One region of the Lysobacter tyrosinilyticus genome, then DNA from elsewhere that is predicted to be linked to it. Evidence: predicted binding sites of a transcription regulator. Region 1 holds the regulator's gene; the other holds the start of a gene.
The links. Region 1 encodes sigma-54, which starts transcription at its own class of promoters, with help from an activator protein. Its sites were predicted from a motif close to TGGCACGNGCNTTGC; they were not measured.

Region 1 (14,525 bases):
CGGGCAGGGCCAGCGCTGCGGCCGGCACTTCGATCATCGCGCCGAGCGGCACGTGGCCCGCGATCTCGTGGCCCTGCGTGCGCAGCTCGCGCGAAATGCGCTTGAGCTGGCTGCGGACTTCATGGATCTCCTCGCGCGAACTCACCATCGGTATCAGGATCCGCAGCGGGCCGTAACCCGATGCACGCAGCAGGGCGCGCAGCTGGGTCTCGAGCAGATTGCCGCGCGCCAGCGAGAGGCGCACGCCGCGCAGGCCGAGCGCGGGGTTGGGTTCGTCGCGCAATGCCAAGCCAGTCCGGTCGGCCTTGTCCGCGCCCAGGTCCAGCGTGCGGATGGTGACGGGGCGGCCACTCATGCCCAGCACGACGTCGCGGTAGGCCCGGAACTGTTCCTCCTCGTCCGGCAGTTCCATGCGCTGCAGGAACAGGAACTCGGTGCGATACAGGCCGATGCCCGTGGCGCCGAGCGCGTGCGCTTCGGCCACGTCCTCGCGCGATTCGGCGTTGGCGTAGAGGTTGATGTCGACGCCGTCGAGGGTGCGCGTCGGTTCGCGACGAAGCCGGTGCAGTTCCTTGCGCTCGCGGATGTATTCGCGTTCGCGCGTGCGATGCGCGCGGAGGTCGGCGGGACCGGGTTCGGCCACGACGAGGCCGCTGCCGCCGTCGACGACCAATGCGTCACCGTCGTTGATCTTCAGCAGCGCGCCGGGCACGCCGACGATCAATGGCAGGTGCAGGCTGCGGGCGAGGATCGCGCTGTGCGAAAGCGCGCTGCCGACGGCGGTCACGATCGCCACCACGCCTTGCGCCTGCAACTGCGCAAGTTCGGCAGGCGCGACGTTGTCGGTGATCAGGATCTCGCCGGCGACGCCCTCGGTACCGTTGTCGCGGCTGTGCAGGGCGGCATGGATGCGGCCGACGACCTGGTCGATATCGTCGATGCGACTGCGCAGGTACGGATCGTCCATGCCGGAAAAGACGGCGGCAATGCGGTCGCGCTGCAGACGCAGGGCATAGTCGGCCGTGTAGCGGCCGGTGCGGATCAGTGTGTCGAGGCCTTGCAGGAGCTCAGGGTCGTCCAGCAGCAATGCATGCAGATCCAGGAATTCGCCGATCTCGTGCGCCAGGGCGCCATGCAGACGCTCGCGCAGGGCATGCATCTCCACGCGCACCATGTCGATCGCGCGCTGCAGGCGTGCGCGCTCGGCGTCGACCTGCGATTCGGGAATATGTTCTTCGGCGACTTCCAGGGCGTGTGGCAAGCGGACACGTGCGCGGCCGAGCGCGCTGCCGCGCGATGCGCCGAGTCCCTTGAATTCCTGCCGCATCCGTTAGCGGTCCTTACGCGTCTTCGTCGAAGCGGCGTTCGAACAGCGCGCACACGGCGTCGGCCGTGGCGGCTTCGTCCTCGCCTTCCACACGCAATTTGACCTGCGTGCCCTGGCCGGCGGCGAGCAGCATCACGCCCATGATGCTCTTGGCATTCACTTCACGGCCCTTGGCGGTGAGCGTGGTCGTGCTGCGGTAAGCCGAGAGCAGCTGCACGAGCTTGGCTGTGGCGCGCGCATGCAGGCCGAGGCGATTGCTGACGGTGAGTTCCCTTTCGATCATCGTCTCAAGTCTCGTTTCAGGCCTCGTCAATGATCACGCCGTTGCGCGCACCGGCGGATGCGACGTTCGGCAGTTCGTCCAGGTCCTGCTCGGCGTAATTCATCACCCGCAGCAGCATCGGCAGGCTCAGGGCCGAAACGCGCCGCACCGGGGTGCCCAGGCGCGCGACCTTGGCCGCGAGGTTGCTTGGTGTGGCGCCATAGAGGTCGGTAAGCACGAGCACACCCTGGCCGCTGTCGACGCGTCGCAACGCGGCGCTGGCGAGCGGGAGTAGGGCGTCAGGGTCGCCGTCGAACGGCACCTCCAGCGCTTCGGTGCGCAAGGGCAGCGTGCGCAGCAGGCGCGTGGCGACGGCCAGCAGGGCCGAGCCGATGCCTTCGTGGGTAATGAGCAGGATGCCGACGGACATGCCTGCAACTTAGCAGAGCCGGGTTACGCTCAGGAAGCGTCCGGGCGGACTAGCTTGCAACAGTGCTGGTTGAAGCCGCTGCTAATCAAGCTCGCGGTGATGGACGGCGACTTCCTGCCATCCCCGCTGCCGTGCGTGCTCGGCCAGCCGTTCGGCCAGGTAGACCGAGCGATGGCGGCCACCCGTGCAGCCGAAGGCGATGGTCACGTAGCTGCGCGTTCCTTCCGACTTGAGCTTGGGCAACCAGGTGTCGAGGAATTCGGTCACCTGCCCGACGAACAGGGCGACGTCCGGCTCGGCATCGAGGTATTGGCGCACATCGGCATCCCGGCCGGATAGCGGACGCAGACTGGGGTCCCAATGCGGATTGGGAAGGGCGCGGGCATCCAGCACGAAGTCGGCGTCGCTGGGCACGCCACGGCGATACGCGAACGACTCGAACAGCAGCGAGACCGTCGTATCGCCGCCAATGGCGAATTCGGTGATGACGTGCCGGCGCAGCTTGTGCACGTTCATGTCGCTGGTGTCGACGATGGCATCGGCGATCTGCCGCAGCGGTCGCAGCACCTGGCGCTCCAGGGAAATCGCATCGAACAGGGGCAGCCCCAGCGTGCTGAGCGGATGCCGACGGCGGGTGTCGGCATAGCGCTTGAGCAGCACTTCGTCGCTCGCATCGAAAAACACCAGCTTCGGGTCGAGCCCGAGCGCGCCGACCGCCGACAACCATTCGGGCAGGTTGGCGAGATCGCGGCGGTTGCGCACGTCGATACCGACCGCGAGCTTCTCCGGTGCATTGTTCTGAGCGGTCACACTCTGCACGAACTGCGGCAGCAGTTCCGCCGGCAGGTTGTCGACGCAGTAGAAATCCAGGTCTTCGAACGTATTGAGCGCCACCGACTTGCCGGAGCCGGACATGCCGCTGACGATGATGAGGGTGGGGGCTGGCGTGGTATTCACGTCGGATCGCGTGGGCGTGAGTTGAAGGTCGCGGTCATTCCGCGCGTTCGAGGAAATGACTGTGCCGCGCCATGAAGGCCGCGGCCGGATCGACGCCCTTGGCTCGTAGGATGTGCGTGCGCGTCGCCGCTTCGGTCAGCACCGCAAGGTTGCGGCCGGGCATGACGGGCAGGGTGATCATCGGCACGTCCAGATCGAGTACGCGACGCGAACTCAGATCGCCGGTCAGTCGCTCCATGCCGCTGGGTTGCGGCTCGAGCGCAGGCTTGGTGAGGTGGACGATCAGGCGCAAGTACTTGTTTTTCTTGACCGAGGTGTCGCCGAACATCTGGCGCACGTTGAGCACGCCCAGGCCGCGCACCTCCAGCAGGTCCTGCAGCAGGTCCGGACAGGTGCCGTCGAGCACGTCCGGGGCGATCTGGGTGAATTCCGGCGCATCGTCGGCGACCAGGCGATGGCCACGGGTAACCAGCTCGAGCGCGAGTTCGCTCTTGCCGGCGCCAGACTCGCCGGTGATCAGCACGCCGATCGAATAGATCTCCATGAAGACACCATGCAGCGTCACACGCGGCGCAAGCTTGCGCGCGAGGTGGTACTGGATGTGATTGAACAGCTCGTGCCCACGCCGAGGTGAAACCCACAGGGGTGTATCGCTTTCTTCCGCGAGCCGGCGCAGATCTTCGGGGCAGGACTGGTTCTTGCTGATGACCAGTGCTAGTGGCTTGAAGTCGATGATCTTGACGATGGTGTCCCAGCGCTGGCGCGAATCGAGCGCGTCCAGCCAGGCCAGCTCCTCGCTGCCGAGGATCTGCACCTTGTTGGGATAGATGATGTTGAGATAGCCCGCCAGCGACGGACGGCGCGCGACGGTGTCACCGGCTTCGAGCACACGCTGGCCGCCGATATGTTGGCCAGCCAGCCAGCGCAGCCCCAGCTTGTCGTGTTGCTGTTCGAACAGCTGTGCCGCGCTGATGCTCAGGTTCATGCCACCGTCCCGATGGGGTCCTGGCGCCCATGGTAACTGGGCAATTGAGTGGCGCCCAAACGGCGGCGGGGACGGATCCCTGCGAATCCGTCCCCGCGCAGCTTTTGATTCAATGGGCAGCCCTAAGGCGGCGCTGTGGCTCAGGCGTAATCGCCGTTGCGGGCCAGGCTTTCGCCGCGATGGTGGTCGACGATCTTTTCCTTGTGTTTCATCAGCAGGCGATCGAGCTTGTCGGCCAACAGGTCGATCGCAGCGTACATGTCGATCGCGGCGGCATCGGCGTGGAGCACGCGACCGGAAAACGTAACCGTGGCCTCGGCCTTGTGATCGGGTTTGTCCAGGCTTAGCTGGGTGCGGACATCGAAGGGTTGATCGAAGTGGCGCTTCAATCGCGCCAGCTTGCTTTCAACGTAGTCCCGCAACGCAGTGGTGACCTCGATCTGCTGGCCATAGGTTTCGATACGCATCGTTGACCTCCTTACATCGCTGGCTACGGGATGGATCCATTCAACGCCTCTTTGGCGGGAATGGCAATGCAACGTAAGGGTGGGGAAAAACGGACGAAAGAAACCGTTATTCCGGTAGCAGATCGGGATGAATGCAACCGGTTCAAGCGAGCCTGGAGGTGCCCAGGAAGGGACTCAGATCCGCACACGATCCTGGGACGACGGGATGCTCATGGCTTCGCGGTACTTGGCGACCGTTCGTCGGGCGACGGGAACGCCAGTGGCCTTGAGCGTCTCAGCCAGGCGTGCGTCCGAAAGCGGCTTGCGCGGGTTCTCGGCCTCGATCAGCTGGCGGATCATGGCCTGGATCGCGGTGCTGGACGCCTCGCCGCCCGCGCCCGTCTCGATGCCGGAGGCGAAGAAGGAGCGCAGCGGGACGGTGCCACGCGGGGTCCGCGCGTATTTGCGGGCGACCGCACGCGAGACCGTGGATTCGTGGAGGCCGATTTCGGCGGCGACTTCGCGCAGGGTCAGCGGGCGTAGCGCACTGTCGCCGAACTCGAGGAATGCCGCCTGCTCATGCAGCAGGCAGCGCATGACCTTGAGCAGCGTCTCGCCGCGCGCTTCCAGGCTCTTGAGCAACCAGCGCGCTTCCTGCAGATGGCCGCGCAGGTAATGCGCGTCGGAGGCGTTGGCATGGCGGATCATGCCTTCGTAGCCGCGATGGATGCTGACGCGCGGACGCATGCTGTCGGACAGTGCGACGCGCCACAGCCCGTGCTGTCGCCAGATCACGACGTCCGGTGCAACGTAGGTGTCGCTGCTGATCGCGCCGATCTGCAAGCCGGGCTTGGGGTCGAGCGAGCGCAACAGGTGCACGGCAGTCTCGACTTCATTCACATCGAGCTTGAGCTCGGCGGCGATACCGGTCGCACCGACTTTTGGCAGACGCTCCAGGGGACCGTTCGCCAAGGTATGAGCCAATGCCTTGCCCGGCGTGTCGCCGGGCAGCGTGGAAAGCTGCAGGCGCAGGCATTCGCCCAGACTGCGTGCGCCGACGCCAACTGGATCGAAGCGTTGCACCTGATGCAATGCAGTGAGGATTTCCTCCGGCTGCGCATGGAAGTCGGAGCCGAGCGTCTCGGCGATGTTTTCCAGCGACTCGCGCAGATAGCCGTCGTCTTCGATCGCTTCGATCAGTGTGACAGCGATGAGGCGGTCGCGCGGAGAGAGTGGGCTGAGATGCAACTGCCAGAGCAGGTGGTCCTGCAGCGACTCGCCTTCGGCAACCTGTTCGGCGGCGGGAGTCTCGTCATCGGCATCGGCAGGCCCGGTGCGTTCGTACCACGCTTCGCCATCACCCGGTCCCCAGTCGGCTTCACCGGGGGCGAGGGTTTCGGTTTCGTAAGCGCCTTCGGATTTGCTGCCGTCGCTTGCGCCATCGGCTGGCGCGGCGTCGCCATTGGTCGTGAGGCTGGTTTCGGTCCAGTCGAGCAGTGGATTGCTTTCGACGGCCTGTGCGATTTCGATCTCCAGCTCGGCGGCGGACAACTGCAACAGGCGAATGGCCTGCCGCAGTTGCGGCGTCATCACCAGCTGCTGTCCTAGCGTGGCCTGGAGGCGGGGCTTCATAAAAAATTTGAACGGATTGTGGCGGTACCGACGGCCTGTCCGTCAGGAAGCCACGCCATGATGCACCGCGCCGAGGGGTGCGTCGATGCTGCCTGTTCAGCCCCGAAGCAACGGAACTACGGTTCCGGAACCACGATCACAAGCGGAAGGTGTCGCCCAGATAGACGCGACGCACGTCCGGGTTGGACAGAAGTGCGTCGGGCGAGCCCTGCGCCAGCACTTTGCCTTCCGCGAGAATGTACGCACGGTCGCAGATGCCCAGGGTTTCACGGACGTTGTGATCGGTGATCAGCACGCCGATGCCACGGTTCTTGAGATGGCGAACGATGCGCTGGATCTCGCCGACCGAAATCGGGTCGACGCCGGCGAACGGTTCGTCGAGCAGCATCAGGCGTGGCTTCGCGGCGAGCGCGCGCGCGATCTCGACACGGCGGCGTTCGCCGCCGGAGAGGCTCGCGCCGATCTGGTCGGCGACGTGCGTGATCTGCAGCTCGTCCATCAGGCTGGCGAGCTCCTTTTCGATGCCTGCCTTGTCCAGGTCATCGCGCAGTTCCAGCACCAGGCGGATATTGTCGGCGACGCTGAGCTTGCGGAACACCGAAGGTTCCTGCGGCAGGTAGCCGACGCCGTGCTTGGCGCGTGCGTACATCGGCTGTCCGGTGATGTCCTTGCCGTCCAGGATGATCTGGCCGGCATCGGCCGGGACCAGGCCGACGATCATGTAGAAGCAGGTGGTCTTGCCGGCGCCGTTGGGGCCGAGCAGGCCGACGACTTCACCAGCGTCCAGCGTGAGGGCGAAATCGCGGACGATTTCCCGGGAACGATAGGCCTTGCGCAGGCCCTTTGCGGCCAGCATCAGTTCGTTCCCTTCTTCGCAGGGGCAGCAGGCTTGGCCGTCGGCGTCGGCGTCGGCGCCGGCGCGGCAGGCTGCTGGCGCGGCTGGATAGTCATCTTCACGCGACCGCTGCTGTCGGAGCTGCTGTTCACCATGCCCGTCTTCATGTTGTAGACCACGCGCGGACCCGACAGGCTGCCACGCGGCTGCTGGATGTTGACCTTGTCGTTGAAGATCACGACTTCCGTGCTGAGGTCGTAGTCGACCTTGCCCGCGGTGGCATTCATCGGTGTGCCGTCGTCGAGCAGCTGTTTGAGTTTCACTGGGTTGCCGGTGAACACGGCACGGACCGGTTCGCCGCCGCGGGTCGTGACGGTCGCCGAAGCGGCTTCGATCTGTAGCGAGCCCTGGACGATGGTGACGCCATTCGAAAACACGGTCGGATGACGGTCATCGAGCGCACCGGTGGTGTTGCCGGCCTCGATCGTCATGATCTGGCCCCGGTCCGCGGACTTGGCCCACAGCACGGGCGATGCCACCGCGAGCCCGACGACCAGGGCTGCAGCCGCGAGGGCAACGTTGGATTGCTTAGCGTGCGGTGCGGGCATATTGATAGCGGACCTCGGACTTGAACGAGTACTGCTTGCTGGCCAGATCCAGTTCCAGGCCGCGGCCGCTCAGTATAGAACCGGGGCGGTTGATCACCACTTGACCCGGCGAGCTGGCGCGCCGGGCATCCGGGTAAACATTCAGTTCGCGCGTGCTCAGCGTAGTAGCTGGACCGGAGAGGCCGGAACTGACGCCTTTCACGGTGCCGCGCAGACGCAGCTCATCGCCGTCGGCGCTGACCCAGCCATTCTTCGAACGTACTTCCCAGGCATCGCTACCGGTGCTTTCGCCCGGCGGGATCAGGAACAGCGGCGTGGCGATGTCGAGGGTGCGAGTGCTGGGATCGCGCGCGAGACGCGGGGCGCGCAGCGTGAAGGACTCCTTGCCCTGCTCGTTCAGTGCCGTGAGCTCGAAATCCATCAGCACGTAGTCCGAGCGCGCCGCGGCGCCGGTGGGAAGGACGTCCTTGCTGCGCTGGTTCCAGACCGACCAGCCGCTGGCGATCGCGCCGGCGAGCAGCAACAAAGTGATGATCGCGCGCCAATTCACGCCGTGCCCTCGATGCGTTCGCCTTCCACGCGCGTGACTTCGGCGAGCAACGCTTCGGCATGGCCTTGCGCCGCCAGCACCAGGTCGCAGAACTCGCGTGCGGCGCCGTCACCTGCGCGCGCGCTGGTGCGCCAATGCACGCGTTCGCGGACCCAGGCATGGGCATTCGTGGGCGCGACCGCGAAGCCGACCTGCGACATCACGCGCAGGTCTGGCAGGTCGTCGCCCATGAAGGAGACTTCATCCATGCCGACGCCCAGTCGCGCGGCGATCTGCTGCACGCAGGCGAGCTTGTCCTTCACGCCGGTATGCGCTTCCAGACCGAGTTCAGCCGCGCGCTGCTCAGCGATGGCGCTGGCGCGTGCGGTGACGAAGGCCACCGCAATGCCGGCCTTGCGCAGCAGCACCAGCCCCTGGCCATCGTGCACGTGGAACGCCTTCAGCTCGACGCCTTCGCTATCGAAGAACAGCCGGCCATCGGTCAGCGTGCCATCGACGTCGAAGCACGCCAGACGCACGCGTGCGGCGCGTTGGCGGATGTCGGCGGGATAGTCGTTGAGATGGCTGTACGGCATGGAGGCAGTGGTCGCTTCGCAGTAGTTCAGTGGCGGGTCGGATCGGTCGAGTTCCGACCGACTATCGACGGAGGGTTCCGTTAGACCACCCGGGCCCGCAACAGGTCATGAATGTTCAAAGCGCCGACCACGCGGCGATCGGCATCGATCACCAGCAGGCCGCCGATCTTGTGCGCTTCCATCAGCTGCGCGGCTTCCACGGCGAGTGCGTTGGAGCCGATGGTCTTGGGTGAGCGCGTCATCACGTCGGCGATGCGTGTGCTGCGCACGTCGACGTTCTTGTCGTCGAGTGCGCGGCGCAGGTCGCCGTCGGTGAACAGACCCAGCAAGCGGCCCTCGGCATCGACGATCGCGGTCATGCCTAGGCGCTTGCGGCTCATCTCGACCAGCGCTTCGCTGAGCGTGGCGTCCGCTTCGACGCGCGGCACGTCGTCGCCGGCATGCATCACGTCGGCGATGTGCAGCAGCAGCCGGCGACCCAGCGCGCCGGCCGGATGCGAGCGAGCGAAGTCGTCGGCGGTGAAGCCGCGTGCGTCGAGCAGCGCCACGGCCAACGCATCGCCCATCGCCAGTGAGGCGGTGGTGCTGGAGGTCGGGGCGAGGGCGAGCGGGCAGGCCTCTGCGGGGACGCTGACGTCCAGATGCACGTCGGATTCGCGCGCCATCGAGGAATTTGGCCGGCCGGTCATCGCGATCAGCTTGTTGCCCTGGCGACGCAGCACCGGGAGCAGCAGCAGGATCTCGTCGCTCTCGCCCGAGTAGGACAGGGCCAGCACGACATCGGCGTCGGTGATCATGCCCAGATCGCCGTGCGCGGCTTCGCCTGGGTGCACGTAGAAGGCCGGCGTGCCGGTCGAGGCAAGCGTCGCTGCGATCTTGCGGGCGATATGGCCGGATTTGCCCATGCCGGTGCAGACCACGCGGCCGCGGGTCTGGAGCATCAGGCGACAGGCTGCGGTGAATTCGCCGTCCAGGCGGGCGGCGACGGCGGCCAGGGCCTCGGCTTCAACGGCGAAGACGCGACGGCCGCTTTCGGCCAGGCCGATGGCGGAGTCGGGGAGGGAATGAGAGGGCGAAGTCGCCATTTCGGACATTGCCATTTAAGGCCGGGGGGCTTTCCGTTAGGCTAATCCGTTCATTTTATGCGCAAAGTGCCGTGCGATGCCCGTACGGTGCCGCCGCACCGCCCAAACATTGGATTTGAGCAGACCGACTTGAACGCCGAAACCATCCGTCAATTGATCGAACAGGGCCTGCCGGGCGCCCGCGCCGATGTGCGCGGCGACGACGGGGTCCATTTTGAGGCCACCGTCGTGGCCGAAGCCTTCCGCGGCAAGCTGCCGCTGGCCCGCCACCGCATGGTCTACGCCACGCTCGGAGAGCGCATGGGCGGCGAGATCCATGCCCTGGCACTGAAGACCGTCACGCCGGACGAGGCTGCCTGATGGACAAGATCGTGGTGGAAGGTGGCCAGCCGTTGAACGGCGAGGTCCAGATCTCCGGTGCCAAGAACGCAGTCCTGCCGATCCTGTGCGCCACCTTGCTGGCGGACGAACCGGTCGAGATCAGCAACGTCCCGCATTTGCACGACGTGGTGACCACCGCCAAGCTGCTGGCCGGGCTCGGCGCGGGCATTACCGTCGACCAGGGCACCATTGGCAAGGGCAGCGAGAGCGGCGTCATCGTCGACCCGCGCAGCGTCAACAGCCATGTCGCACCCTACGAGCTGGTCAAGACCATGCGCGCGTCGGTGCTGGTGCTGGGCCCGTTGCTGGCCAAATACGGCGATGCGGAAGTGTCGCTGCCGGGCGGCTGCGCGATCGGCTCGCGTCCGGTCGACCTGCACATCAAGGGACTGCAGGCGCTGGGCGCCAACATCAGCGTCGATCACGGTTTCATCAAGGCCAGCGCCAAGCGGCTCAAGGGCGCTCGCCACGTGTTCGAGATTGTCAGCGTCGGCGCGACCGAGAACGTGATGATGGCGGCCACGCTGGCCGAAGGCACCACCGTGCTCGAGAACGCGGCGATGGAGCCTGAAATCGTCGATCTGGCCGAGTGCCTCAAGACGATGGGCGCGAAGATCGAAGGCGCCGGTACCGGCCGTATCGTCATCGAGGGTGTCGAGCGCCTGCACGGCGGCCGGCATGCCGTGGTCGCCGATCGCATCGAAACCGGTACGTTCCTGGTTGCCGGCGCGATGACCGGTGGTCGCGTGATCGCACGCAAGGCGCGTCCGGACACGCTCGATGCCGTGCTCGACAAGCTCACCGAAGCCGGCGCGGACATCACGGTCGACGGCGACCGCATCACCCTGGACATGCATGGCCGCCGGCCGAAGGCGGTGAACATCACCACTGCGCCGCATCCGGCGTTCCCGACCGACATGCAGGCGCAATTCATGGCGATGAACTGCGTTGCCGATGGCGTCGGCGTGATCAATGAAACGATCTTCGAAAACCGCTTCATGCACGTCAACGAGCTGCTGCGACTGGGCGCCGACATCCGCGTCGACGGCCATACCGCCGTGGTCCGCGGCGTGGGGCAGCTCAGCGGTGCGCCGGTGATGGCGACTGACCTGCGTGCGTCGGCTTCGCTGATCCTCGCCGGCCTGGTGGCCGATGGTGAAACCATCATCGACCGCATCTACCACCTCGATCGCGGCTACGAGAATATCGAGGAAAAGTTGTCGGGCCTGGGGGCACGGATCCGCCGTATCAGCTGAGGCGATGCAACGAAAAAAGCCCCGCTCTGGCGGGGCTTTTTGTTGGACGATCGCTTTGCCGTCTCAGTGCAGCGCCTGCAGTCGCAGATCCATTTCGTCCTGCCCATCCTTGCGGCGGAGGATGCGTGCGGGGACCGGCATCCCGTCGACGAGCCACAGCATTTCCTGCTTGTCGCCATCCACGCGGATGACCTTGGTGGCCTGCCGCGCCTTGCCCGCCACGGTAATCGTTTCCTTGCCGCTGACCTGGTAGTTCAGCTGCTTGGCGCGGCCATCGTCGACCATGCGATAGCGCAGCGGCTTGCCGGCGGCGACGTCGCGCGCGATGGCGAGGTTGATCATCATCGCGTCGAGGTCGCCACTCTGCAGCTTCACCGGGCCGGCGCGCTCGGGCTTCACATCGCCGCTCCAGCGTGCCTCACCGCGCGACCAGTCGTAAATCGCATTCTTCTGCTTGCGCTTGATCAGCACGGCGGAGGTATCGCTGTTGGAAATCGGGCGCCATTGGCCGTTGCTGTCCTCGAACACGGTGGTCTGGTTGAGGTTGGCCATCGAGCCGCCGATGTCGAGGCTGTACTTCCAGCGATTCGCACCGGCCTGCGCGAGCACCATGCGGCCGATGCCTGCGATGCCCATGTAATTGGCTTGATAGTCGGCGGTGAACGGCTTGACCTCGCCCGCGGACACCATCGCGCTGGCCAGCAGCGCGGCAGCGCCGAGCAGCGAGGTGAGGATGTGCTTGGTTTTCGTCATTGTCATTGCGCTCCCTTGTACTCCACCAGGCGCAGGTCGTACTTGTCCGCACCGTTCTCGCGCTGCAGCAGCCGTACCGGCGTGGGTACGCCATCGACCACCCACAGCACCGTTTCTTCGTTGCCGGACTGGATACGAGCGACTCGCATCGCGCTGTAGCTCAGATCACCGACCTTCACTTCTTCCAGTTGCGTGGACACATCGTAGCGATGGTCGCGAACGCGACCGTCGTCAACGAAGCGGTAGTTCAGCGATTTGCCCGGCTGAGCATCGCGGATCACTGCCAGATTGATCAGCAGGCCGCTCTGATCGCCGTCCTGCAGGCCGACCGGGGCCCGGCGCGATTCCTTCACATCGCCGGTCCAGCGTGCCTGATGCGAGCGCCAATCGTAGACGCCTACAGTCTGCTTCTTCGTGAACAAGGTCTTGCGCAGTGTGCTTTGCGCCAGAGGGCGGTAAGTCGTGCCGGCGACATCGAAAACCGTGCTTTGCTGCGCGGCGAGGCCAGCAAGGCCAATCAAGCCCTCGGTCCCGCGAATATTCAGATCGACACGCCAGCGGTGGGCATCGTTCCGGACGACTTGCATCAGGGCTTCGCCCAGCACGCGGCCGTCCTTGTATACCTGGTATTGCGCGACAAATGGTTCGAGCTGGCGCGGGCCGCTGGTTGTACCGGCGGTGGTCGTCGCGGACGAGTCATCGGCCAGGGCAGGGACCGTGAACAACATGAGCAGTGCGAACAGGCCACGATGTAGAAGCGTCATGCGCTGATTTCCCCGGTCAGTCGATTGTTGTCGTCGAGCTGCAAGGGTGCGACCAATGCATGACCATCGAAATGTACCCGGCCATCGCGTAACGCAATGCGACCGGCCGCCAGTTCCCGCAACGTGGCGATGAGCAGCGGGTGTTCGCGCTGCAGGACCCGTGAGGCCAACCGTTCGGCGTCGTCGTCGGCTTCCACCGGGACGCGCGCCTGCGAGATCACGGGGCCGCCATCGAGTTCGGGGGTGACGAAGTGCACGCTGGCCCCATGCACCCGCGCCTGCGCATCGAGCGCCTGCTGGTGCGTGTGCAGGCCCTTGAAGTCGGGCAGCAACGAGGGGTGGATGTTGATCATGCGTCCGATCCGTGCAGCGACGGCGGTGTCGCCGATCAGGCGCATATATCCGGCACAGACGATGAGATCGGGCTGAACTGCTTCGACCAGACTGAACAGGTGTTCATCGAAAACCGCGCGCGACGGGAAGTCGCGCGGCGAGAGCGCCTGTGCGGGCACGTTCGCATTACGTGCATGCATGAGCGCGGGCGCCGCGGGCTTGTCGGAAAACACGCCCGCGACTTGCGCATCGAGGTCGCCGCGAGCGATGGCGTCGAATATGGCCAGCAGATTGCTGCCGCGGCCGGACGCGAGGACGGCAAGACGCATCAGTGCGGTTGGCGCTTAGAAAATGCGCAGGCGTTCGTCGCCCGTGGCCGGAACGACCTGCCCGATCTGCCAGTGCGCCAGGCCCAGACGATCCAGGTCCGCATTGATCGCGGCGACGTCGCCCGGCGCCACCATCAGCACGAAACCGACACCGCAGTTGAAGGTGCGCCACATCTCCTCGCGCGGCACGTTGCCTTCGCGCTGCAGCCAGTCGAACACCGGCGGCAACGGCCAGGACGAGGTGTCGATCTCGAGGCCGAGCGGCTTGGGGACCACGCGGATAATCTTCTCAACCAATGCACCTCCGGTCACGTGGGCCATCGCGTGGATGTCGTGTTTGGCGAGCAGTTCCAGCACCGGCTTCACGTAGATGCGGGTGGGTTCCATCAGTGCGTCGGCCAGCTTCACGCCGCCGACGTCGAGATCCAGAGGATTGCCGGCGCGGGCGAGGATCTTGCGGATCAGCGAATAGCCGTTGGAGTGCGGGCCGCTGGAAGCGATGCCGATCAGCACATCGCCGGGCTGCACGCGGCTGCCGTCGATCAGCTTGGCCTTTTCGACGGCGCCGACAGTGAAGCCGGCCAGGTCGTATTCGCCCGGCGGATACATGTCGGGCATCTCGGCGGTTTCGCCGCCGATCAGCGCGCATCCGGCGATCTCGCAGCCCTTGGCGATGCCGCCGACCACGTCGACCGTGGTGGCCACGTCGAGCTTGCCGGTGGCGAAATAATCGAGGAAGAACAGCGGCTCGGCGCCCTGCACCAGCACGTCATTGACGCACATCGCGACCAGATCCTGGCCGATGGTGTCGTGGCGGTTGAGCTGCTTGGCGAGGATCAGCTTGGTGCCCACGCCGTCGGTGCCGGACACCATCACCGGCTCCTTGTACTTGCCCGACAGGTCGAACAGGCCGCCGAAGCCGCCGATCCCGCCACCCAGCACTTCGGGCCGCAGGGTGCGCTTGATCGCGGGCTTGATGCGTTCGACGACTTCATTACCCGCGTCGATGTCGACGCC
Region 2 (14,525 bases), 1.3 Mb from region 1:
GTCGTCGTCCACCGCGTCGATCGGCGCGGCCGCAACGGTGATCGTCACGGTGGCGGTGTCGCAGTTGCTCGGATTGACGTTCTCGCAGATCCGGTAGGTGGCGGTGTAGGTGCCGGCCGGCGTATTCGGCGCGACATCGACGCTGCCGTCGGGATTGATCGTGACCGGGGCGACGCTGGTCGGGGTCAGCGTGATCTCGGCCGGATTCACCGCGACGCCGGCGAGCGTGTCGTTGGTGAGCACGTTGACGACTGCGGTGCCGCCGGTGGTGCCACTGATCGGCCCGGCGCTGTCGTCGACCGCGTCGATCACCGGAGCGGTCACGGTCACGGTGACCGTGGCGGTGTCGCAGTTGCCCGGGTTGAGCTGTTCGCAGATCCGGTAAGTCAGCGTGTACGTGCCCGCGGCCGTGCCTGCGGCGACGGTGACCGCGCCAGTGCCGGTATTGAGGCTGACGTTGGGACTGCTGCTCGACTGCTGCGTGAGCGTGATGTTGGCGAGCGTCGCCGCCTGGCTGCCCAGGGTGTCGTTGCCCAGCACGTTGGCGACCGCGGTGCCACCGCGCGAGGTGGTGGTGCCGGCGTCGTCGACCGCATCGATCACCGCCGCAGCAACAGTGACCGTCACGGTGGCGGTGTCGCAGTTGCCCGGATTCGCGATCTCGCAGATCTGGTAGGTCGCGGTGTAGGTGCCGGCCGGCGTGTTCGGCGCGACATCGACCGTGCCGTCGGGATTGATCGTGAGCGGCGCGACATTGGTCGGCGTGAGCGTGATCGCGGCCGGATTCACCGCGACACCGCCGAGCGTGTCGTTGCTCAGCACGTTGACGACCGCGGTGCCGCCGCTGGCACCCGGAATCGGACCGGCGACGTCGTCGTTGGCGACGATCGTGGCCGCGGTGACGGTGACGCTGACGGTCGCGGTATCGCAATTGCCCGGGTTGAGCTGCTCGCAGATCCGGTAGGTCAGGGTGTAGCTGCCCGCGGCCGTACCCGGTGCAACGGTGACCGCACCGGTGGTGGTGTTGAGCACGACGTTGGGGCTGCTGCTGGACTGCTGGGTCAGCGTGACGTTGGCGGTCGAGGCGGCGACGCCGTTGAGGGTGTCGTTGCCCAGCACGTTGGCGACGGCGGTGCCGCCAAGCGACGTGGTCGTACCGGCATCGTCGACCGCATCGATCACCGCCGCGGCGACGGTGATCGTCACGGTGGCGCTGTCGCAGTTGGTCGGATTGGCGATCTCGCAGATCTGATAGGTCGCGGTGTAGGTGCCCGCCGGCGTGTTCGGCGCAACATCGACGCTGCCGTTGGGGTTGATGGTGATCGGGCCCGAATTGCTCGGGGTGAGCGTGACGTCGGCCGGATTCACCGCGGCGCCATTGAGCGTGTCGTTGGTGAGCACGTTGATGACCGCGCTGCCGCCCGTGCTGCCATTGACCGGGCCGGCGTTGTCGTCGATCGCGTCGATGACCGCGGCGGCGACGGTCACCGTCACGGTCGCGGTGTCGCAGTTGGTCGGGTTGAGCTGCTCGCAGATCCGGTAGGTGAGCGTGTAGGTGCCCGCCGCCGTGCCCGCCGCCACCGTCACCGCGCCGGTCGCGGTGTTGAGGCTGACGTTCGCGCTACTGCTGGATTGCTGGGTGAGCGTGACGTTGCCGGTCGTCGCCGCAGCGCCGTTGAGCGTGTCGTTGACCAGCACGTTGGCGACCGCGGTGCCGCCGGTCGACGGCGTCGAACCGCTGTCGTCGACCGCATCGATTGCCGCCGCGGCGACGGTGATCGTCACGGTGGCGCTGTCGCAGTTGCTCGGGTTGGCGTTCTCGCAGATCTGGTACGTGGCGGTGTAGGTGCCAGCCGGCGTATTCGGTGCGACATCGACGGTGCCGTCGAGGTTGATCGTGATCGGGCCCGCGTTGGCCGGGGTCAACGTGACGTCGGCCGGATTCACCGCCACGCCACCGAGCGTGTCGTTGGTGAGCACGTTGATCATCGCGGTGCCGCCGGTGCTGCCGTTGACGGGGCCGGCGTTGTCGTCGTTGGCGACGATCGGAATCGCCGCGACCGTGACGGTCACGGTGGCGATATCGCAGTTGGTCGGATTGAGCGGTTCGCAGATCCGGTAGGTGAGCGTGTAGGTGCCCACCGCGGTGCCCGCGGCGACATTCACCGCACCGGTGGTGGTGTCGAGGCTGACGTTGGGGCTGCTGCTGCTCTGCTGGGTGAGCGTGATGGTGGCGGTGGTCGCCGCTGCGCCGTTGAGCGTGTCGTTCGCCAGGACATTGGCGACGGCGACACCGCCGGCGGTGCTGGTCGCACCGGCATCGTCGACGGCGTCGATGACTGCCGCCGCGACGACGACGGTGACGGTCGCGCTGTCGCAGTTGCCCGGGTTGAGGTTCTCGCAGATCTGATAGGTCGCGGTGTAGGTACCGGCCGGCGTATTCGGCGCGATGTCGACCGTGCCGTCGAGGTTGATCGTGATCGGGCCGGCGTTGGTCGGAGTCAGCGTGACCTCGGCCGGATTCACCGCCGCACCGCCGAGCGTGTCGTTGGTGAGCACGTTGATCACCGCGGTGCCGCCGGTGCTGCCGTTCACCGGACCGGCGTTGTCGTCGTTGGCGACGATGACGCGCGGCGTGACCGGAATCGGCGGCGTGGTGCTGGTGTTGTCGCCCGGATTCGGATCGGTCGTGCCCGCCGGTGGCGTGACCGTCGCGGTGTTCGCGCCGATCGTGCCGCCCAGCGGCGCGGTGCCGGTGACGGTGATGGTGAGCGTATTGCCCGCGCCGACGCCGACATTCGCGCTCAGGCTGATCGCATTGCCGGTACCGCTGGGCGTGCCGCAACTCGACGTGCCACCGGCGACGCAGGTCCAGGCGACATTCGTCAGCGCCGCCGGAACGGTATCGGCGATGGTGGCGCCGATCGCTGTGGACGGACCGCCGTTGCTGACCACGATCTGATACGTGACGGTCGAACCGGCCGGTGCCGGCGACGCGCTGCTCCGCGTCTTCACCACGGCGAGATCGGCGACGAGCGCGACCGGCACCGGCGGTGTGGTGCTGGTGTTGTCGCCCGGATTGGGATCCGTGGTGCCGCCCGGTGGCGTCACCGTCGCGGTGTTCGCGCCGATTGTGCCCGATGCCGGCGCGGTGCCGCTCACGGTGATCGTGACGGTGTTGCCGGCGCCCACACCGATGTCGGCGGTGAGGCTGATGGCGTTGCCGGTGCCGCTCGCGCTGCCGCAGTTCGACGTGCCGGCGGCGACGCAGGTCCAGCTAACGTTGGTGAGTTGGGCAGGAACCGTGTCGGCGATGCTGGCGCCGATCGCAGCGGACGGACCGCTGTTGCTGACCACGATCTGATAGCTGACGGTGGAACCTGCCGGTGCCGGCGACGCGCTGGTCAGCGTCTTCACGATCGACAGATCGGCGACGAGCGCGACCGGCACGGGCGGCGTGGTGCTGGTGTTGTCGCCCGGATCCGGATCGGTGGTGCCACCCGGCGGCGTCACGGTCGCGGTGTTCGCGCCGATCGTGCCCGAAGTCGGCGCGGTACCGCTGACATTGATGGTGACGGTGTTGCCCGCGCCCACGCCGATATCGGCGGTGAGGCTGATGGCGTTGCCGGTGCCGTTCGCGCTGCCGCAGTTCGACGTGCCGGCGGCGATGCAGCTCCAGCTGACGTTGGTGAGTTCGGCCGGAACCGTATCGGCAATCGTCGCGCCGATCGCGTCGGACGGACCGCTGTTGCTGATGACGAGTTGATAGGTGACGGCCGAGCCCGCAGGCGCCGGCGACGCGCTGGTCAGCGTCTTCACCACCGCGAGGTCGGCAACCAGGGCGACCGGTACCGGCGGTGTGGTGCTGGTGTTGTTACCCGGAGCCGGATCGGTGGTGCCGACCGGAGGCGTGACCGTCGCCGTATTCGCGCCGATGGTGCCGGACGCAGGCGCGGTGCCGCTGACATTGATCGTGACCGTATTGCCCACGCCGACAGCGACATTCGCGCTGAGGCTGATGCTGTTGCCCGTGCCGCTGGACGTGCCGCAACTCGACGTGCCCGCGGCCACGCAGGTCCAGCTGACATTGGTGAGCTCTGCCGGAACCGTGTCGGCGATCGCCGCGCCGATCGCATCGGACGGACCGCTGTTGCTGATCACGATCTGATAGCCGACCGTCGAGCCCGCCGGTGCCGGCGAGGCGCTGGTGAGCGTCTTCACTACCGCCAGATCCGCGATCGGCGTCACCGGTATCGGCGGCACGGTGCTGGTGTTGTCGTTCGGATCCGGATCGGTGGTGCCTGGCGGCGGTGTGATCGTCACCGTATTCGCACTGACCGTGCCGGACGCCGGTGCGGTGCCGCTGACCACGATCGTGATCGTGTCGCCGGGCGCGACATCGACCGAAAGATTGATGTCACCGGTGCCGCTCGCACTGGCGCAACTCGAGGCCGGCGAACTGGCTGCACAGGTCCAGCCAACATTGCTTAGTTGCGCTGGCACGGTGTCCAGCACGGTCGCGCCCAGCGCCACCGACGGACCTGCGTTGGTGACTTCGATCTGGTAGCTCACCGCGCCGCCCGCATTCACCGGCGACGCGGTCAGCAGCGTCTTGGTGACCGCGAGCGCGGCGGTCGCGGCGAGCGCATTGCTGTCGGTAGCGGTGTTGTTGGTCGCGTTCGGATCGTCGATGTTCGCAGGCAGCGTGAGCTGCGCGGTGTTCACCAGCGGGTCGGGGTAGGTCTGCGCACTGGCCGCACCGCTCGTCACTGCGAACACCAGCAGCAGCGTCTGCGCCAGTCCGTGCGTTGCATGTACGCAACACCGCTTCCAACGCGAATGGAAGCTGGCCTGTACGCTGCGATGCTTGCTGACGGTTTCCATATTCAGGCCCTGCGAATTCGCGATGGAGAGCGCTGCTGCGTGCGGCGGCGTCAGTACGCCGCCGGGTTGGCGCTGAACGTCACGGGTACGTTGATCGTCGCCTGCCCCCCGGCAGTGAGGTCGACGGTCAGACTGATGCTCTGATCACCTGCGGATCCGCCGCTGGCAGCGCTGCAACTGCCCGCAGTCGCGTTGCAGGTCCAAGGTCCGAACAGCGTCGCGCCATTGGGCAAGGTGTCGCTTACCGTTGCGCCGGTGACCGCATCGGGTCCCGCGTTCGACACAGTGATCACATAGGTCGCGCTTGCGCCCGGCGTGTACGTGGACGAGCCATCGCTCTTGTTGATGCTGAGATCGGCCTGGCGCAGGCGGTTGGTGATGCGACAGGTGATGGTGACCGGCGCTGCACTCAGCGCCGGCGCGGTCACGGCGAACGTGGGTCCGCTGCCGGAGCTGATCGCGTTGTTGTCCTGGTCGGTGCAGGCCCAGGTGATCACGTACGGCGTCAGCGTGGTGGCGGTGCCGGCGGCTTCGGCAAGGTCGTAGCTGCCGCCGGGCGTGGTGATCACGTTGCCGGTGTTGCCGCCGTCACCGACGTTGGTCGCCGATGCGAGCACGGTCGCGCCCTGGCTGATGCTGAGGTTGAACACTCCCGGATTCGATGCCGGCTGCAGGATCTTGGTCAGCGTCAGCACCGCCGCGCACGATTGGCCGATGCCTTCGACGCTGAACACCGCTTCGCCGATGCCGATACCGAGCAGCTCCAGCAGGTTGTCGACCACGCCGCCGAGCAACGCATTGAATGCCGGCTGCAGCACGGTGTTGGCCTGGCTCTGCAGCTGGGTCTCGATCGTGTTGACGATGTTGTTGATGATCGGGACCAGCGCCGGCGGCACCGCGATCGGCACACCCAGCAGCGTCACGGTCGGCGTACCGCTGGTGACCTGCAGATCCAGGTTGTTGAGCAAATCGACGATCAAGGTGCCGGCGCTCACCGTGCCGCTATCCGCGGTGCGCGTCTGCGGCCACGGCGCATTGACGGTGAAGGTTTCCAGCCCGGGTGCGCCGGTGGCCGCCGCACGCACGGTGACGGTCAGCGGCACCTGCGCATGCACGAGACCGACACCGGCGATGCTGGTGTCGAAGCCGAGATTCATCGTGGTCAGCTGCGTCGGCGTCACCACCGCATCGGTGATCACCTGCGAGCGGTTGAAGAACACGGCGTCGGCGATCGTGCCGACGTACAGCCCGACCAGACCCGGTCGCGCTTCGAACGTCACCGCGCTGTTGACCAGATCGATCGCGGTGATCGTGCCTTCCGCCCGCGCGACGTCGGCGTAGACCTGCAGCTTGAGCACGTTCTGGGTCAGCGTGACATTGCTCAGGCCGCCGAGTGCGTTGATCGCACTGATCACCGGCGCCAGCGAAAAGCCGCCCACCAGATCGGTGTTTTCCTTGATGCGGATCGCGGCGCTGTGGAAGGACGTGCCTTCCGGGCCGCAGGTGTAGACCGGCGGCTCGACCACCTGCAGCCACAGCTGCGTGTTGGCCAATCCGCTCAGGCCCAGCGCGGCCGTGTTGACCGTCACCGGCGTCGGCGTGGTCAGGACGTTCCTGAAGTTGTACAGCTGCACCGCGCCGGTGATCAGATCGAGCACGTCGAGATCGACATCCGCGAGCGCGCCTGGCGGCAGCGAGATCTGCAACAGATCGCCGAGCTTGTAGGTGCCGCTCAGACCCGGTGCGCTGAGCGGCAGCAGGTTGAGTGCGTTGGCTGCCGCGGTATTGCCGTCCGCGGCCAGCACCTGCGCCATCGCCAGCTGCAGTTGCGCGAGGGTGATGTTGGCGTTGAGGACCTGGCTTGGATCGCTCAGGCTCAGGTTCGTGCCGAGCTGGGTGATCAGCGCATTGAGGTTGATGTCGGCGCCGGCGAGGCCATTCCAGTCGAGCACGGTCAGGTTGACGGTCGTGCCCGGCAGCAGGGACGAGAACAGCAGGTTGAGCACCGGCCCCTGCGTGCTGTCCACCGACACCAGGCGCGGCCCGGCGGCGATGCACGCGCCTTCGGTACAGCCGTTCTGGGCCTGGACCGGCCCCGCGGCCGCCAGCGCCAGTCCGGCACCGCAGACCACGATCCATGCAGCACGCAGCAGCAGCCGTTGCGCTTGCGCGCAAGCCTGACCAATCTGTCCCATCGCCCTTCCCCCGTGTTCGTACCGCTCAGTGCCGCCGGCACGCTCCTGCGCTTCGTTTCCCCGGCACTCCACAGTCGTCGCCGAAAGGCGATTCCTTCACCCCACGGCGTGCATCACCGCCATTTCCGCAACAGGAGGACACTTGCGTAGCGCACGACCCAATCTCAGTCTGGTGGTCGATGCGCTTCCCTCTGCGGCTTGCGTTTAGCTAAACGGGGGCGTGAAAGGACGGCAATGAGGAAAAGTCCTAGAGGGGGGGTTAGGCTGACTACCCCCATGCAAACACTGGCTCCTAATGCAGCGGGATTGATAGGAGTGTTAGTGATACTTAGCGATGTGAAGACAAAATCGCTTACAGGTAAGTATCGATAACGGAATCTGCAGTTGGGAGGTCAGCGATGCTCTCGATGTCGAGTCGGATCCGGCGGGCGCGTTCCGCCGCCAAGCTGTCGCAGGCGCAGCTGGCGGGCCTGACCGGCGTGAAACGCAGCGCCGTGGCGCAATGGGAACGGACCGAATGCACGACGCCCAGCGTCGATCACCTGGCCCAGATCGCGGTCTCGACCGGGGTCCAGTTCGAATGGCTTGCAACCGGACGCGGGCCGGCATTGCCGAGCGGACAGGAGTTCGAGTTCGCCGCCGAGATCCATGACTTCGCCCAGGACGAAACCGAGAGCCGCATCCTCGGTTACGTGCGGCGGATGTCGCCGCGCAAGCGCGACCTGGCCTGTCTGATCCTGGAAGCACTGACCAGCTAGCGTCGGCGCTACACACGACAACAGCCCGGTGTTCGCCGGGCTGTTGTGTGTTCACCATGCTCAGTGCTCGTACGCGGTTTCGCCGTGCGAGGAGATGTCCAGACCTTCGCGTTCGGCTTCCTCGCTCACACGCAGGCCGACGGTGTACTTCACGATCAGGAACGCGATCAGCGCGACCGTACCCGACAACGCGACCGTCACCAGCACGCCCTGTAGCTGGATCCAGACCTGGCCGAGAATGTCGTAGTCGGGCAACGCGGTCTCGGTGACGTAGTCCCAGATGCCGCTACCGCCCAGGCTGGGCGCGGCGAACACGCCGGTCAGCAATGCACCGAGAATGCCGCCGAGGCCATGCACGCCGAACACATCGAGCGCGTCGTCGGCGCCCAGCAGCCGCTTCAATCCGGTAACGCCCCACAGGCACACCAGCCCCGCGAGCGCACCGATGATCAGCGCGCCGCACAGCCCGACGAAACCGGCCGCCGGCGTGATCGCCACCAGCCCCGCGACCGCACCCGACGCGGCACCTAGCATCGACGGCTTGCCCTTGCCGATCCATTCCGCGGTGGTCCAGCCCAACACCGCCGCCGCCGTCGCGAGGAAAGTGTTGACGAAGGCCTGCGCGGCGACGGCATTGGCTTCCAGCGCAGAGCCCGCGTTGAAGCCGAACCAGCCGAACCACAGGATCGACGCACCGACCATGGTCTGGGTGAGGTTGTGCGGCTTGATCGCCTCGCGGCCGTAACCAATGCGTCTACCGGTGAGATACGCGCCCACCAAGCCGGCGACCGCCGCGTTGATGTGGACCACCGTACCACCGGCGAAGTCGAGCGCGCCCTTGGCGAACAGGAAGCCCGATTGCGCGAGCACGCCCGGCACGACGGCGTTGCTGGTGAACGCATCTGGCCCGGGGAAGAACCACACCATGTGCGCCATCGGCGCGTAGGCGAAGGTGAACCACAGCGCGGTGAACAGCATTACCCCGGCGAACTTCACCCGTTCGGCGAAGGCACCGACGATCAGCGCGCAGGTGATGCAGGCGAACGCGCCCTGGAACACGAAGAACACCAGCTCCGGAATGACCACGCCCTTGGTGAAGGTCGCCGCCATCGCGCTTGCGGTCAGCCCCTTCGCGAATACCCGGTCGAAGTCGCCGATGAAGGCATTGCCCGGCGTGAAGGCGAGCGAGTAGCCGTACAACGTCCACAACACCGCCACCAGCGAGAACACCAGCAGGCATTGCATCAGCACCGATAGCACGTTCTTGCTGCGTACCAGGCCGCCATAAAACAGCGCGAGCCCTGGCAGGGTCATGAAGATGACGAGCGCCGAACACACCAGCAGCCACGCGGTGTCGCCTTTGTTGGCAACGGGAGCGGCGGTTTGCTGTGCAAACGCCGAGCCGGACAACAACAACGCAAGCCACGCGTAGTGCCGGGCCTGTCCGGCACGCTTTTGCCTGGTCGTGTGCGGATGGAACAGCGTGCCAAGCAGGCTCGGCACTACAGGCCCGCGAGTGCGGGCTTCGATCGATTTCGTATTCATGTCGAATCTCGCTTTGCGGGTTAGAGGGCGTCGTCGTCGAGTTCGCCGGTGCGGATGCGCACCGTGCGCTCGAGTGCTTGTACGAAAATCTTGCCGTCGCCGACCTTGCCGGTCCGCGCGGCATTCGCGAGCGCTTCCAGCGCCGCATCGAGCGATGCTTCGGTGACTGCGCACTCCACCTTGAGCTTGGGCAGGAAGTCGACGACGTATTCGGCGCCGCGGTACAGCTCGGTGTGGCCCTTCTGTCGACCGAAGCCTTTGACTTCGGTGACGGTGATGCCCGACACGCCGACTTCGGTGAGCGCTTCACGCACCTCGTCGAGCTTGAACGGGCGAATGATCGCGGTGATCAGTTTCATCGATCGGCTCCCATGGGTTTCCAGTGCACGTGTTTGATCAGAACGCCTTGGTCAGCGTCAGCACGACGCTGTCTTCGGCGAGGAAATGCCCGTAGGCGTTGGTGTAGGTGGCCTCGTCGGCGTCGGTGTCCGCATAGGCGAGCGCAGCCGAGAATCCATTCGCGAACGTCCGGGTGACGCCCAGCTTCCAGTCGGCGTATTCGGCGAAGTCGTTGTGCGCGACCCACTGCTTGCCGCCGTGCGCGTTGAGCGTCCAGCCCGGCACGAATTCCCAATTGGCGTTGAGGTCGAGATAGCCGCTGCCGTCGGAGTCGGCGTAACCGAACAGATCGGTTACGGCGTACGAGTACTTCGCACCGAACGTGGTGTTGGCGTACGGCCCGGCAGTGAGGCCGGCATAGAGTTCGCCGGTGTTGGCGCTGTTGAAGCCGGAAGGAAAATCGCCCGGATACCAGTAGTACAACGCGCCCACGTCGTAGTTGAGCTTGTCGCCCAGCTTGCCGCGGTAGCCACCGTAGGCATCGAGCTCGAGACTGCTCGATACCGGCACGCCGGCCGCGCTGAGATCCGACAACCAGCTGATGTTGCTGCCCCAGCTGCCGACATAAAAGCCGTTGGCGCTGGCGTATTCCAGGCCCGCCTGCACCGCGGGTTCCTGATCGGTCTGCGATACGCCACGGAACAGGTAATCGCTGGTGAGCGACACCGAGCCGATGGTGCCTGCGTGCGCGTCACTCACGATGACGAGCAGCAGGCCAATGGCGATGGATGAAACAACGGCGTTGAAACGATGCGTCATGACTTAAGGCCTCTGATAGTTGGCCCCTCCCCGGTCAGGTGCTTCGTCTTGCGTTGTGGCGTTACTGCTGCGCGGTGTGCGCGTCGCGCGCGTCCTCGCGACCGTTCCTGGGCACGCATGTGCCCGACGCCGTCTGTGCGGCGTTGTTGTCACGGTTGCGATGGAGATTGCGAAGCGACGGGGACCGTGCGTCCCGCGCAGGGCTCGCCGCGACGGGTGATGCGCGCTCGCAGGGTGGGCCGCGAGGCGGAACGATGCGCTCGCTTGATGCGAGGCGAAGCTCGGGCGTGCAGGGAGTGCCGCAGGCCGGAGCGGGCATGCGTTGCGCGGGGAATGGCCGCGCAGCGATGTGAGGCGGAGTGTTGCTTGCGCCTTCTCCCTTCGAATTCGAAGGGAGACAGGCTTTTTGCCCCTCCCCTTTGCGCGCAGCGCAAGGGGGAGGTTGGGAGGGGGTGCTCTTGCTGTTGCTACTGCGGTTGCCTAGCGCAGGAGCAACAGCAAGAGCGGCTCGCGCCTGCGGCGCTTGCACCCCTCCCCAACCCTCCCCTGCGCTACGCGCAAGGGAGGGAGTGCTGCAGCTTCGCCGCGTTCGCAGCGAAGCCCCTACACCTTAGATCGTGTAGTACATCTGGTATTCGAGCGGATGCGTCGCCGCGCGGAACTTGGTGACTTCCTGCATCTTCAGCGCGATGTAGCCGTCGATGAAGTCGTCGGTGAACACGCCACCGGCCTTGAGGAACTCGCGGTCCTTGTCCAGCGCTTCCAGGGCCTGATCCAGCGAGTGGCACACGGTCGGGATGTTCTTCTCTTCTTCCGGCGGCAGGTCGTACAGGTCCTTGTCGCTCGGTGCGCCCGGATCGATCTGGTTCTTGATGCCGTCCAGGCCGGCCATCATCAGCGCGGCGAAGGTCAGGTAGCCGGTGTTCATCGGATCGGGGAAACGGATCTCGATGCGGCGAGCCTTCGGGTTGGCCACGTACGGGATGCGGCACGAAGCCGAGCGGTTCGACGCCGAGTAGGCCAGCATCACCGGCGCTTCATAACCCGGCACCAGACGCTTGTACGAGTTGGTGGTCGAGTTGGTGAACGCGTTGATCGCGCGGGCGTGCTTGAAGATGCCGCCGATGTACCACAGCGCCATCTGCGACAGACCGCCGTAGCCGTCGCCGGAGAACAGGTTCTTGCCGTCCTTCGCGAGCGACTGGTGCACGTGCATGCCGCTGCCGTTGTCGCCGACGATCGGCTTGGGCATGAACGTCGCGGTCTTGCCGTTGCGGTGCGCGACGTTCTTGATGATGTACTTCATCGTCAGCAGCTCGTCGGCCTTCTGCACCAGCGTGTTGAACTTGGTGCCGATTTCGCACTGGCCGGCGTTGGCCACTTCGTGGTGGTGCACTTCGACTTCGATGCCGACCGCTTCCAGCGCCTTGCACATCTCGGCGCGGATGTCGTGCAGCGAGTCCAGCGGAGCGACCGGGAAGTAGCCGCCCTTCACCATCGGACGGTAGCCGGTGTTGCCGCCGTCGTATTCGCGGCCCGAATTCCAATGCGCTTCTTCCGAATCGATGTGGAAGAAGGTGTGGCCCATTTCATTGGCGAAACGGACGCTGTCGAAGATGAAGAATTCCGGTTCCGGACCGAAGAAGGCCTGGTCGGCGATGCCCGACGCCTTGAGGTGGGCCTCGGCGCGCTTGGCGACGCCGCGCGGATCGCGCGAGTAGGCCTGCATGGTGGCCGGGTCGAGGATGTCGCAGGTCAGGACCAGGGTCGGATCGGCAGTGAACGGATCCAGGAAGGCGGTAGCCGGGTCGGGCAGCAGCACCATGTCGGACTGGTGGATGCCCTTCCAGCCGGCGATCGAGGAGCCGTCGAACATCTTGCCGTCTTCGAACAGGCCGGGTTCGACGATCGACTTGGGGAAGGTCACGTGGTGCTGCACGCCGCGCAGGTCGGCGAAGCGCAGGTCGACGAATTCGACCTTGTGATCCTTGATGAGTTTTTCGACGTGTTCGATGGACATGGCGGCTCCGGGGACAGATCTGAGAGGCTGGACTGGAAGGGGGCTGGTGGCCCGTCGGCAACTACTAAAGCAAGCGGCGTGCCAATTCTTCTCGCGCCGCAACTCATTGTTTTTCAAGCAATAGCGAAATCGGCGCCGATCTGATTGCATCAAATTGGGGCGCTCGTCGCGAAACTGCACTTATTTGGTGCGCTGTCGCGTGGGCTATGCTTGCCGCCCTCGCGGCGCAAAGCCTAGTCCTTTCGTCGCGCTTCTTGGTTGCACAACGCGGCCGCCGGTTTCCGACCGGCGCCACCATGTCCGGATTCCGCACTTCCCCATGATCGATCTGCTCCACGCCCTGCTGCTCGGCATCATCGAAGGCATCACCGAGTTCCTGCCGATCTCCAGCACCGGCCATCTGCTGATCGCCGAGCGCTGGCTCGGCCATCGCAGCGACCTGTTCAACGTAGCGATCCAGGCCGGGGCGATCCTCGCCGTGGTGCTGATCTACCGCCAGCGTCTGTGGCAGCTGGCCACGCAGTTCTTCACCGAACACGAGAGCCGCGACTACGCCGCCAAGCTGGCGATGGCCTTCGGCATCACCGCGGTGCTGGGCCTGGCGATGAAGAAGCTCGGCTTCCAGCTGCCCGAGACGGTCACGCCGATCGCCTGGGCGCTGATCATCGGCGCGGCGTGGATGGTCGCCGCCGAATACTTTGCCGGGTTGCGCGCCACCGCCCTGGGCGAACGCACGACGATCACCTGGTCCGTCGCGATCCTGGTCGGCCTGGCGCAGGTGGTCGCGGGTGCGTTCCCGGGCACTTCGCGCTCGGCCGCGACGATCTTCGTCGCCCTGCTTGCCGGCACCACTAGCCGCGCGGCGGCGACCGAATTCGCCTTCCTGGTCGGGATTCCGACCATGTTTGCCGCCACCGGCTATGAGCTGATCGAGATGGTCGGCACCGGCGGAGCCGCTAATGAGGACTGGGCCGCGCTCGGTGTCGCCTTCGCCGCCTCCGCCATCACCGCGTTTGTCGCGGTGAAGTGGCTGCTGCACTACATCCAGCGCCATCGCTTCACCGTGTTCGCGTTGTATCGCCTGGTGCTCGGCATCGCGCTGCTGGCGCTGGTGCCGGCGGGTCAGTAACGACACCCGCCGCGCGTTGGCGGTATCGTCGCCGGCAGTCCACAGGGAGTGACCGGCATGATTGCTACGCGCATTGCCATCGCCGTACTGGTTATCGCGCTGACCGCATGCAGCACGGCGCCCGGTAGCGGCGATGAGGCCAACACGACCACGCCATCCGCCGCGGCGGCGACACCGGCAATTGCACTCGACGCGTATCACTGGGATCTGGCCCGCGCGATCGATCCGCACGGCCAGGCCATCGCCGCGCTGCAGCCTTCCGGCAAGGCCCCATTGCGGCTGGATTTCGTGCAGAACCGCCTCGCCATCAGCGGCGGCTGCAATCGCATCGGCGGCAGTTACTCCCGGGCGAACACCACGCTGCAGGTGGGCCCATTGATGCAGACCGAGATGGCCTGCGTGGACCGTTCACTGATGGAGCTCGATGCGGCTATCGCCGCGCGCCTGCAAGGCAGTCTGCAGACGCAACTGCATGCCGGCGACCCGCCGCAGCTGCAACTGGTCGCCGCCAATGGCGACACCCTGATGTTTACCGGCATGCCCACACCGCAAACGCGCTACGGCAGCGCGGGCACCACGGTGTTCTTCGAAGTCGCGCCGCAGCGCGTGCCCTGCTCGCATCCACTGATTCCCAACATGCAGTGCCTGCAGGTACGCGAACGCAGTTATGCCGCCAACGGCACACTTGCCTCGCAAGGCGAGTGGCAACCGCTGTACCAGGAGATCGAGGGCTACACGCACGCGCCGGGCACCCGCAACGTGCTACGGGTGAAGAGGTTCAACGTGAAGAATCCGCCTGCAGACGCCTCATCGGTGGCGTATGTGCTGGATCTGGT

Region 2: glnA (type I glutamate--ammonia ligase) is a predicted target of sigma-54. The motif match lies at 12,630-12,644, and genes of this name have one in related genera.

Annotation. Positions count from the first base shown of each region.
Region 1 covers NZ_BAAGXN010000001.1:1,396,145-1,410,669, forward strand. The annotation lists gene ptsP (phosphoenolpyruvate--protein phosphotransferase) at 1-1,327, opposite strand, end outside; gene ACYVGK_RS06005 (HPr family phosphocarrier protein) at 1,341-1,610, opposite strand; gene ACYVGK_RS06010 (PTS sugar transporter subunit IIA) at 1,627-2,019, opposite strand; gene rapZ (RNase adapter RapZ) at 2,101-2,976, opposite strand; gene hprK (HPr(Ser) kinase/phosphatase) at 3,011-3,961, opposite strand; gene hpf (ribosome hibernation-promoting factor, HPF/YfiA family) at 4,102-4,428, opposite strand; gene ACYVGK_RS06030 (RNA polymerase factor sigma-54) at 4,603-6,039, opposite strand; gene lptB (LPS export ABC transporter ATP-binding protein) at 6,176-6,895, opposite strand; gene lptA (lipopolysaccharide transport periplasmic protein LptA) at 6,895-7,482, opposite strand; gene lptC (LPS export ABC transporter periplasmic protein LptC) at 7,463-8,032, opposite strand; gene ACYVGK_RS06050 (KdsC family phosphatase) at 8,029-8,607, opposite strand; gene ACYVGK_RS06055 (KpsF/GutQ family sugar-phosphate isomerase) at 8,688-9,692, opposite strand; gene ACYVGK_RS06060 (BolA family protein) at 9,822-10,052, shown strand; gene murA (UDP-N-acetylglucosamine 1-carboxyvinyltransferase) at 10,052-11,329, shown strand; gene ACYVGK_RS06070 (DUF3108 domain-containing protein) at 11,393-12,082, opposite strand; gene ACYVGK_RS06075 (DUF3108 domain-containing protein) at 12,085-12,846, opposite strand; gene purN (phosphoribosylglycinamide formyltransferase) at 12,843-13,508, opposite strand; gene purM (phosphoribosylformylglycinamidine cyclo-ligase) at 13,524-14,525, opposite strand, start outside.
Region 2 covers NZ_BAAGXN010000001.1:141,018-155,542, forward strand. The annotation lists gene ACYVGK_RS00605 (OmpA family protein) at 1-4,884, opposite strand, end outside; gene ACYVGK_RS00610 (hypothetical protein) at 4,935-7,079, opposite strand; gene ACYVGK_RS00615 (helix-turn-helix domain-containing protein) at 7,478-7,837, shown strand; gene ACYVGK_RS00620 (ammonium transporter) at 7,898-9,382, opposite strand; gene ACYVGK_RS00625 (P-II family nitrogen regulator) at 9,403-9,741, opposite strand; gene ACYVGK_RS00630 (TorF family putative porin) at 9,779-10,540, opposite strand; gene glnA (type I glutamate--ammonia ligase) at 11,151-12,560, opposite strand; gene ACYVGK_RS00640 (undecaprenyl-diphosphate phosphatase) at 12,880-13,689, shown strand; gene ACYVGK_RS00645 (DUF4377 domain-containing protein) at 13,747-14,525, shown strand, end outside.